Regions from separate parts of the Ramlibacter sp. MAHUQ-53 genome, predicted to be linked through region 2. Evidence: predicted binding sites of a transcription regulator. Region 2 holds the regulator's gene; the other holds the start of a gene.
The links. The regulator FNR, encoded in region 2, switches genes on or off when oxygen is low (the NO sensors DNR and NnrR bind a similar motif). The targets are predictions, from matches to a motif close to TTGATNNNNATCAA.
Positions count from the first base shown of each region.

Region 1: a site for FNR is predicted at 2,067-2,080, ahead of ACT80S_RS09045 (fatty acid desaturase). Genes of this name have one in related genera too.

Region 1 covers NZ_JBQWTS010000005.1:41,327-46,775, forward strand. The annotation lists gene ACT80S_RS09040 (phosphoglycerate kinase) at 1-860, shown strand, start outside; gene ACT80S_RS09045 (fatty acid desaturase) at 922-2,007, opposite strand; gene pyk (pyruvate kinase) at 2,184-3,617, shown strand; gene ACT80S_RS09055 (8-oxoguanine deaminase) at 3,692-5,116, opposite strand; gene fba (class II fructose-bisphosphate aldolase) at 5,242-5,449, shown strand, end outside.
Region 2 covers NZ_JBQWTS010000002.1:430,779-436,227, forward strand. The annotation lists gene ACT80S_RS05480 (PAS domain-containing sensor histidine kinase) at 1-769, shown strand, start outside; gene ACT80S_RS05485 (response regulator) at 766-1,410, shown strand; gene ACT80S_RS05490 (response regulator) at 1,524-1,910, shown strand; gene fnr (fumarate/nitrate reduction transcriptional regulator Fnr) at 1,935-2,729, shown strand; gene ACT80S_RS05500 (TraR/DksA family transcriptional regulator) at 2,737-3,108, opposite strand; gene ACT80S_RS05505 (universal stress protein) at 3,259-3,699, shown strand; gene hemN (oxygen-independent coproporphyrinogen III oxidase) at 3,717-5,093, shown strand; gene ACT80S_RS05515 (sulfite exporter TauE/SafE family protein) at 5,153-5,449, shown strand, end outside.

The sequences.
Region 1 (5,449 bases), on a different contig from region 2:
TGCTGCTGGAAAACTGCCGCCTGAACAAGGGCGAGAAGAAGAACAACCCCGAGCTGGCCCAGAAGATGGCCGCCCTGTGCGACATCTTCGTGCACGACGCCTTCGGCACCGCGCACCGCGCCGAGGCCTCCACCTACGGCATCGCCCAATTCGCCAAGGTGGCCTGCGCCGGCCCGCTGCTGGCCGCCGAGATCGACGCCATCTCCAAGGCCCTGGCCAACCCGAAGCGCCCGCTGGCCGCCATCGTGGCCGGCTCCAAGGTCTCGACCAAGCTGACCATCCTGAAGTCGCTGTCCGCCAACGTGGACCAGCTGATCGTGGGCGGCGGCATCGCCAACACCTTCATGCTGGCCGCCGGCCTGAAGATCGGCAAGTCGCTGGCCGAGGCCGACCTGGTCGCCGAGGCCAAGGCCGTGATCGAGGCCATGAAGGCCCGCGGCGCCGAGGTGCCGATCCCCACCGACGTGGTGGTGGCCAAGGCCTTCGCCGCCGACGCCCCGGCCACCGTCAAGGCGGCCACCGAGGTGGCCGACGACGACCTGATCCTGGACATCGGCCCGCAGACCGCCGCCAGGCTGGCCGCGCAGCTCAAGGCCTGCGGCACCATCGTCTGGAACGGCCCGGTGGGCGTGTTCGAGTTCGACGCCTTCGCCAAGGGCACCGAGACCATCGCCCGCGCCATCGCCGAGTCCAGCGCCTTCAGCATCGCCGGCGGCGGCGACACCCTGGCGGCCATCGCCAAGTACGGCATCGAGAAGGACGTGGGCTACATCTCCACCGGCGGCGGCGCCTTCCTCGAGGTGCTGGAGGGCAAGACCCTGCCGGCGTTCGAGATCCTCGAGAAGCGCGCGGCGGGCTGATCGCCCCCGCACCAAAGACAAAGGGGCCCGCGGGCCCCTTTGTCGTTGTCGTTCCGTCGGGTCAGGCCGGCAAGGCCGCCGGCTGGCTCGTCGCCCGCCCGGCGTAGTCGGTCCAGCAGCGACGGGTGAAGTCGTACAGCTTGCAGGCGCGCGCCGTCTGGAAGTACCAGCGCCAGGAGAAGCGCTGGACCACGATGCGGCCCGGCAGCAGTTCCTCGAGCTTGTCCTGCGCCTGCTTCAGGCGGTACAGCGGGATGCTCATGTCCACGTGGTGGGCGGTGTGCTCCATGATGTGGTGCATCAGCGCGCCGATCCGGAAGGGGAAGGTCAGGTGCACCGTGGTCGACACGAAGGGCTGGGCCTTCTGCCAGGCGGCGCGGTCGTCGTGCCAGGAGACCTTCACGTGCGTGTGGTGGACGTAGACGACGAAGCCGATCATCGAGCACCAGAACAGGAAGGGCAGCACGAAGCCGGTGACCAGCAGCAGCGCGATCGACTGGCCGGTCGCGGCAGCCGCGGCCACCAGGCCGCCGAGCCACACCAGGCCGGCGACGGAGACCAGCAGGTTGTCCCACAGGAACACCGGGCGGCGCGAAGGCATCTGCTTGCGCGAGGGGAAGAACATCTTCTTCCACCAGATCTCGATGAAGTAGTACAGGCCCGGGGCCCAGCCGCTGCGGTAGGCGCGGTCCAGGGCGCGCTGCACCGGCGTCATGGCCGCGAACTCGGCGGCGGTGGCCGGGGCCCAGACGAAGTCCACGCCCTTGAGGTTGGTGAAGCCGTGGTGCACCACGTTGTGCCCCGCATCCCACAGGCTGTAGGGCGTGAGCGAGGGCAGGAAGGCGATGCGGCCCAGCCACTTGTTCAGGCGGCGGTGCGGCGTCAGGCTCTGGTGGCAGGCGTCATGGCCGATGATGAACAGGCGGCCGATCACGAAGCCGGCGGCCAGCCCCAGCAGGGCCTTGGCCCACCAGGCCTCGACGGCGATCACGCCCGCCAGCAGCGCCGCGAACAGCGCATAGTCCAGCGCGAGCAGGACGAAGGCGCGCAGCGTGGTGCGTTGCGACAGGGGGATGAGCCACTCGCGGATGATCTTGCGATGCGGCAGGGGGGCTTCGGGAGGCAGCGGCTGCGGATGGGGAGTCATGGAATCTTGGCAAACACGGGTAAACCCGTGGATGGTAAACACGTCCACTTACAGATTCGATGACCTGGATCAACCGGGGCGCCGGAGCGCGCTGGTAACCGCGCTGTAACCGGCGCCACGGCGCGCGTGTGAGAATGCCCGCGCAGAGACAATCCTCAACCCCGGAAACAACCACCATGGCCCGTAGAGCCACCAAGATCGTCGCCACCCTCGGCCCCGCCTCCAGCGACCCCCAACTCCTCGAACAGATGATCCGCGCCGGCGTGAATGTCGTGCGCCTGAATTTCAGCCACGGCAAGGCGCAGGACCACATCGACCGGGCCCGCCTCGTGCGCGAGGCCTCCCGCCGCGCCGGCCGCGAGGTGGCCATCATGGCCGACCTGCAGGGCCCCAAGATCCGCGTGGGCAAGTTCGCCGAGGGCAAGGTCCTGCTCGAGCCGGGCATGAAATTCGTGCTCGACGCCTCGCGCACCGAGCCCGGCGACCTCGCCGGCGTGGGCCTGGACTACAAGGAGCTGCCGCGCGACGTGAAGCCCGGCGACACCCTCCTGCTGAACGACGGCCTGATCGTGCTGATCGTCGACCATGTGGACGGCGACAAGGTCCACACCACCGTCAAGCTCGGCGGCGAGCTGTCCAACAACAAGGGCATCAACAAGATGGGCGGCGGCCTCACCGCGCCGGCGCTCACGGCCAAGGACATGGAGGACATCCGTACCGCCATGAGCTTCCAAGCCGACTACGTGGCGGTGAGCTTCCCCAAGAACGCCACCGACATGGAGATGGCGCGCCAGCTGTGCAACGTGGCCGCCGCCGAATTCCGCCACAAGCCGGGGCTGATCGCCAAGATCGAGCGGGCCGAGGCGATCCCGAACCTGGAGTCCATCCTCAAGGCCAGCGACGGCATCATGGTCGCCCGCGGCGACCTCGCCGTGGAGGTGGGCAATGCCGCCGTGCCGGCGCTGCAAAAACGCATGATCCGGCTGGCCCGCGAGCATGACAAGGTGGTGATCACCGCCACGCAGATGATGGAGTCCATGATCACCAACCCGGTGCCCACCCGCGCCGAGGTGAGCGACGTGGCGAACGCCGTGCTCGATGGCACCGACGCGGTGATGCTCAGCGCCGAGACCGCCGCCGGCAAGTACCCGCTGGAGACGGTCGTCGAGATGGCCAACATCTGCGCCGAGGCCGAGCGCGCCGAGGACGTGCAGCTCGATGCCGATTTCCGCGGCATGGATTTCCACCGCATCGACCAGTCCATCGCCATGGGCGCGCTGTTCACCGCGCACCACCTGGGCTGCAAGGCCATCGTGGCGCTCACGGACACCGGCTCCACCGCGCTGTGGATGTCGCGCCACCGCATCCACGTCCCGATCTACGCGCTCACGCCCAAGCTGGCGACGCAGCGCAAGATGGCGCTGTATCGCAACGTGCGCCCGCTGCTGGTGGACCAGAGCGCCGAGCGCGACACCGCGCTGGCCGAGGCCGAGGGGCACCTGAAGCAGCGCGGCATCGTCACCGGCGGCGACATCTACGTGATCACCTGCGGTGACCGCATGGGCAACCCCGGCGGCACCAACATGCTGAAGGTGCTGCGGGCCACCTGACCGCCCCCCCCGGCCGCTCCCCGCGGGGAGGGGCGGGCGTGGAAACCGCGGAGGGCGAGGCCGCCCGCCCGCCTTCAGCGCGCGGCCTGCGCCAGTTCCACGGCCAGCCGGTTGTGCCGCTCCAGCAGCGGCGCCAGGTCCACGGTGGCCAGGCGCCCGTCCTTCACCACCCGCCGGCCATGGACCACCACGTGGTCGGCCTGCGGGCTGGCGCAGAGCAGCAGCGCGGCCACCGGGTCGTGCACTGCGCCGCCGGCCATGGCCAGCGTGTCCAGGCGGAACAGGGCGAAGTCGGCGCACAGGCCCGGCGCGAGCCGGCCGATGTCCGTGCGCCCCAGCACCTGCGCGCCGCCGCGCGTGGCCAGTCGCAGGGCATCGCGGGCCGTCATCTCGGCGGGGCCGAGGTCGCAGCCGAAGAAGGTGCGGCCCTCGCGCTGCACCGGCGGCTGCAGCGCCCGGCCGACGCGCGCCAGCAGCATGGCCTGGCGCGCCTCGTTGACCAGGTGCGCGGCGTCGTTGCTGGCGCTGCCATCCACCCCCAGGCCCACCGGCACGCCGGCGTCCAGCATGCGGCGCACCGGCGCGATGCCGCTGGCCAGGCGCATGTTGCTGCAGGGGCAGTGGGCGACGCCGGTGCGGGTGGCGGCGAACAGCGAGATGCCCTCGTCGTCCAGCTTCACGCAGTGGGCATGCCAGACGTCGTCGCCCAGCCAGCCCAGGTCCTGGGCGTACTGCGCCGGCGTGCAGCCGAACTTCTCGGCGCTGTAGGCGATGTCGTGGTCGTTCTCGGCCAGGTGGGTGTGCAGGCGCACGCCGTGGGCGCGGGCCAGGGCCGCCGTCTCGCGCATCAGGTCGCGGCTCACGGAGAAGGGCGAGCACGGCGCCAGGGCCACCTGCACCATCGCGCCGTGCGAGGCGTCGTGGTACTGCTCGATCAGGCGCTGGCTGTCCTTCAGGATCGCGGCCTCGTCCTCCACCACCCGGTCCGGCGGCAGGCCGCCCTGGCTGCGGCCTACGCTCATGCTGCCGCGGGTGGCGGTGAAGCGCATGCCGATGGCCTGCGCGGCGCGGATGCTGTCGTCCAGCCGCACGCCATTGGGGTAGATGTACAGGTGGTCGCTGCTGGTGGTGCAGCCCGAGAGCAGCAGTTCGGCCATGGCGACCTGGGTCGAGACCTCGACCATCTCCGGCGTCAGGCCGGCCCAGATCGGGTAGAGACCCTGCAGCCAGGAGAACAGCTCGGCGTCCTGCACCGCGGGGATGGCGCGGGTCAGGCTCTGGTACATGTGGTGGTGGGTGTTGACCAGGCCCGGCACCACCAGGTGGGCGCGGGCGTCGATCACCTCGTCGGCCCCGTCGCCGACCTCGGCGGCCGGGCCGATGGCCTCGATCCGGTGGCCGCGCACGCGGATGGAGGCGTCCTTCAGTTCGGTGCCGGCCTCGTCGGCGGTGAAGACATGACGGGCATTCTTGATCAGGAGCGTGCGTTCGGCGGTCATGCCCGGATTGTGTCCGCAGGTGTTACGAACCCCGGCCGGGTGGGTCGGCGGCTAAAATCGGGTGAGTTACCGGGCGGTTACATGGCCCGGAAAGCCGCCTTCGAAACTCTCCACTGGACTGCACCATGCCTCTCGTTTCCATGCGCGAACTGCTGGACCACGCCGCCGAAAACGGCTACGGGATCCCGGCCTTCAACGTCAACAACCTCGAACAGGTCCAGGCCGTGATGGAAGCCGCCAAGGAAACCGGCGCGCCGGTGATCCTGCAGGCCAGCGCCGGCGCCCGCAAGTACGCCGGCGAGGCCTTCATCAAGCACCTGATCCAGGCCGCCA
Region 2 (5,449 bases):
CACCGAGTTCCCCATGGACGCCTCGATCTCCCAGATCGACACCGACCACGGCAAGGTCTTCTCCGTGATCCTGCGTGACGTCACCGAGCGGATGCGGGCGCGGCAGGACCTGGCGCGCTTCGCCACCGAGGCCTCCGCCATCCGCGAGCAGGAGAAGAGCCGGGTCGCGCGCGAGCTGCACGACGAGCTCGCGCAGTCCCTGACCGCGCTCAAGATGGACGCCATCTGGCTGCGCGACCACCTGGCCCGCGACCCCGAGGCTGCGGCGGCCAAGGTCAGCGGCATGCTGCAGATGCTGGACGCCAGCGTCGCCGCCACCCGCCGCATCGCCGCCGACCTGCGCCCGCTGGTGCTGGACGACCTGGGCCTGGTGCCCGCCATCGAGTGGCTGGCCCAGAGCTTCACGCAGCGCCATGGCGTGCACTGCGAGCTGGACCTCGACGAGTCCCTCGAACTGGAGGAGCCCTACGCCACGGCCGTCTTCCGCATCGTGCAGGAGTCTCTGGCCAACGTCGCCAAGCATGCCCGGGCGCGGACCGTGTGGGTGCGCGTGGCGCGCGCTGGCCGGCAGATCGTGATCGAGGTGCGCGACGACGGCGTCGGCTTCGACACCGGCGCCGGCCGCAAGCCGCAGTCGCTGGGACTGATCGGCCTGCGCGAGCGGGCCCAGCTGCTGGAGGGCACGATGTCCATCGAGTCCACCCCGGGCGAGGGCACGCGGGTCGCGGCGCGCATCCCGGCGCCGGCGGGGCAGGGGGCCGGCACATGATCCGCGTCGTCCTGGCCGATGACCACGCCATCGTGCGCGAGGGCCTCAAGGGCATCCTCGCGCGCGTGCCCGATTTCCAGGTGGTGGGCGAGGCCGCCGACGGCGCCCAGGTGCTGCAGCGGGTGCGCGAGGCCGAGTTCGACCTGCTGGTGCTGGACCTGTCCATGCCCGGGCGCAGCGGCATGGAGCTGATCAAGCTGGTGAAGGCCGAGCGGCCGCGCGTGCGCATCCTGGTGCTGTCCATGCACCACGAGACCCAGTACGCGGTGCGGGCCATCAAGTCCGGCGCCAGCGGCTACCTGACCAAGGAAAGCGCGCCCGCCGAGCTGGAGCAGGCGCTGCGCAAGATCGCCGACGGCGGCGCCTACGTCACCGCCGAGGTGGCCCAGCAGCTGGCCCTGGGGGCCATGCCGGGCCGCGAGGCGGCGCCCCACGAGGCGCTGTCGGCCCGCGAGTTCGAGGTGTTCCAGCAGCTCGTGGCCGGCGCCTCGGTCACCGCGATCGCCGAGCGCATGAGCCTGTCGGTCAAGACAGTGAGCACCCACAAATCCAACCTGATGCACAAGCTGGGCCTGGGCAACCCCAGCGACCTGGTGCGCTACGCCATCAAGCACGGGCTGGCGGACGCCACCGAGATCTGAGCGCCGCCCTGGCGGCCTAGGACGAGTCCTAGGCCGCGTTCCAGACGATTCCTAGCCAGCAATTCAGCTCTTACTGATGGGCAAGAGCCGGCGGACGCGGCACAGTCACGTCCATGGCACCCAGCTCCCATCCCCGCGTCTTCCTGGCCGACGACTCCGGCCCGATCCGCTCGCGCGTGGCCAACCTGCTCGGCGAGCACGACATGGAGGTCGTCGGCGAGGCGGCCACGCCGCAAGGCTGCATCGAGGGCATCCTGGCCAGCCGGCCGGAGGTGGTCGTGCTCGATGTCCAGCTCGAGGGCGGCACGGGCCTGCAGGTGCTCAAGGCGGTGCGCGAGGCGGCCCCGGGCATCGCCTTCGTCGTCTTCAGCAACAACGCCGCGCCCGCCTACCGCAAGCGCTACCTCGGCGAGGGCGCCGCGAGCTTCCTGGACAAGAGCAGCGACTTCGAGCAGCTGCCCGACGCGATCGCCGATGCCGGCAGCCGCGTCCATCACTGAACACCCCACGAGAGAGACCCCCGCATGAACCACGAACACGCCATCGCTCCCGTCCGCGTCGTGCCGCGCCGCTCCGTGACGGAGTCTTCGGAGGGCGCCGGCTGCGGCGCCGCGCCGCTCAAGACCCTGTGCTCCAACTGCCACCTGAAGGACCTGTGCCTGCCCTGCGGCCTCAGCGGCGCGGACCTGCAGCGCCTGGACGGCCTGCGCTTCGGCCGCCGCCGCGTGCGCACCGGCGAGGAGCTCTATCGCGGGGGGGACAAGTTCCAGTTCATCTACGCGGTGCGCAGCGGCACCTTCAAGTCCAGCCTGATGCTGGTGGACGGCCGCGAGCAGGTCTCCGGCTTCCACATGGCCGGGGAGCTGATGGGCCTGGACGGCGTCGCCCACGGCCGCCACGCCAGCGCCGCCACCGCGCTGGAGGATGCCGAGGTCTGCGCCATCCCCTACACCCACCTGAGCGAGCTGGCCAGCGGCAGCGCCGACATCCAGATGCTGATGGCCCGCCTCATGAGCCGCGAGATCGTGCGTGAGCACAGCCTGATGATGCTGCTCGGGAGCATGAACGCCGAGGAGCGCCTGGCGGCCTTCCTGCTGAACCTCTCGCAGCGCCTGAAGGCGCGCGGTTACTCGGCCAGCGAGTTCCACCTGCGCATGTCGCGCGCCGAGATCGGCAGCTACCTGGGCATGAAGCTGGAGACGGTGAGCCGCACGTTCTCGGCCTTCCAGCAGCAGCGCCTGCTGGAGGTGGACAAGCGCCACATCCGCATCCTCGACCTCGAGGCCCTGGGACGGGCCTTCGACAGCCGGGTGCACTGAGCTTGGCTCAGGCGGTCTCGGCCAGCGACTGGCAGCGGATGCAACGCAGCGCCGTCGGCAGCGCCTCCAGCCGGCGCAGCTCGATGGGCTCGCCGCACGCCAGGCACTGGCCGTACTGGCCGCGCGCCAGCCGCAGCAGCGCCGCCTGCACCGCCTCGAGTTCCTGCACCGCGTGCGTGTGCTGCATCTCGTGCACCGCGGTGCTGGTCTCGGCGTCGGCCAGGTCCTTGAAGTCGGTCACCGCTTCGCCCGGCTCGCGCGCCTGCGCCTCGGCCTGGTCGCGGGCCGATTCCTCGGCCAGCAACGCGCGCAGCTCGGCCTCGCGCCGCTCGAGCAGCTGCTGGAAGCGGGGCGTCATCTCGGCTTGGAAGGTGGTCATGGTCGTCGGGCCTTTCAGTCGGGGCGATACGGTCAGATGGAGCCGATTCTGTGGCCTGCAAGCGACCTGTCAATTGACCCGAATCAACCACGGCGGGAGCATCCCGTCGCATCATCCGCCAACACGTCACTTCCCCTGAGAGGTCACACCATGTTCAAGCGCATCCTCCTGGCCACCGACGGCTCGGCCGCCTCGGACCACGCCGCCACGCTGGCCATTTCCCTCGCCCGCACCCATGGGGCGACGCTGACCGCGCTCTACGTGGTCGACCCTTATCCCTACCTGGGCATCGGCGAGGCCAACCCCATGGGCTTCAACGCCTACATGGAGGCTGCGCGCGTGCACGGCGCCGAGGCCCATGCCCGCGTGGCCCGCATGTCGGCCGAGGGCGGCGCCCCGGTGCCCCTGGTCACCCGCCTCGTCGAGGATGTCTCGGTCATCGAGGGCCTGCTCGAGACCGCCCGCGACACCCAGGCCGACCTCATCGTCATCGGCTCGCACGGCCGCACCGGCATCGCCCGCGTAGTGCTGGGCAGCGTGGCCGCGAAGGTCGTCGCGCAATCGCCGGTGCCGGTGCTCGTCACCCGCTGAGGAATCCGCAGGACGCCATGAACACCATCTCGCCCGAGCTGTTGCAGCGCTTCGACATCAACGGGCCGCGCTACACCTCCTACCCCACGGCCGACCGGTTCGTCGAGGCGTTCACCGCCGGCGATTACGCGCAGGCCCTGCGCCAGCGCGGGCAGCAGCCCTCGTCCCTGCCGCTGTCGATCTACGTGCACATCCCGTTCTGCGCGTCCCTGTGCTACTACTGCGCCTGCAACAAGATCATCACCAAGCACCATGAGCGCGGCGCGGAGTACCTCGAGTACCTGGCGCGCGAGGTGGCCCTGCATGTCGCCGAACTCGGGCGCGGGCAGTCGGTGAGCCAACTGCACCTGGGCGGCGGCACGCCCACCTTCCTCAGCGACGCCGAGCTGGGCCAGCTCATGGCCATGCTGCGCGCCAACTTCGCGCTGGTGCCCGGCGGCGAGTATTCGATCGAGGTCGACCCGCGCACGGTGGACGCCACCCGCCTGCAGGCGCTGGCCGACCTGGGCTTCAACCGCGTCAGCTTCGGCGTGCAGGACTTCGACCCCGACGTGCAGAAGGCGGTGCACCGCATCCAGCCCGTGGAGCAGGTCTTCGCGCTGGTGGACGAGGCGCGCCGCATCGGCTTCGAGTCGGTCAACGTGGACCTGATCTACGGCCTGCCGAAGCAGACCTCGGAGTCGTTCGCGCGCACGCTGTCGCAGGTGGCGCAGCTGCGGCCCGACCGCATCGCGCTCTATGCCTACGCGCACCTGCCGGAGCGCTTCAAGCCGCAGCGGCGCATCATCGCCATCGACCTGCCCTCGGGCGCCAGCAAGGTCGGCATGCTGGCCTCGGCGCTGGCCGCCTTCGAGAAGGAGGGCTATGTCTACGTGGGCATGGACCACTTCGCGCTGCCCGACGACCCGCTGGCCGTGGCCAAGCGCCAGGGCCGCCTGCACCGCAACTTCCAGGGCTACAGCACCCAGCCCGACTGCGACCTGATCGGCCTGGGCGTCTCCGCCATCGGCCGCGTCGGCGCCACCTACAGCCAGAACGCCAAGACGCTGGAGGAGTGGACCGACCTGATCGACCAGGGCCAGCTGCCCGTGACGCGCGGCCTCGCGGTGAACCGCGACGACCTCACGCGCCGCGCGGTGATCATGGCCCTCATGTGCCAGGGCCAGGTGCTGTTCGAGTCCATCGAGCTGGCCTGGATGATCGACTTCCGCCGCTACTTCGCGCCCGAGATGGCGCAGATGGAGGAGCTGGCGCGCCAGGGCCTGGTGACCATCGACGCGAACGGGATCCAGGTCACCGCCGAGGGCTGGTACTTCGTGCGCGGCGTGGCCATGGTCTTCGACCGCTACCTGCAGGCCGACCGCAGCCGTGCCAGGTTCTCTCGCATCATCTGAGCCGCCGTGAGCGAATCCACCCTTTCCGCGCAGGCCCGAGGCCTTCCCCGCCACCGAGCATGTCCCTGACCCTGGCCCTCACGGCGCTCCTGATGGGGCTGGCCGGCGGCCCGCACTGCGCCGCCATGTGCGGCGCGGCCTGCGCGGGCATCGCCCGGGCCGGCGCGCAGCCCGTGTCGCGGTCCGTGTGGACCTTCCAGGCCGGGCGCCTGGCCGGCTACACGCTGGCCGGCGGCCTGGCGGCGGGCATGGTGCAGAGCTTCGCCTGGCTGACCACGCAGGCCGCCGCGCTCAAGCCGGCCTGGACCCTGCTGCACCTGCTGGTGCTGGCCTGGGGCCTGAGCCTGCTGGTGCTG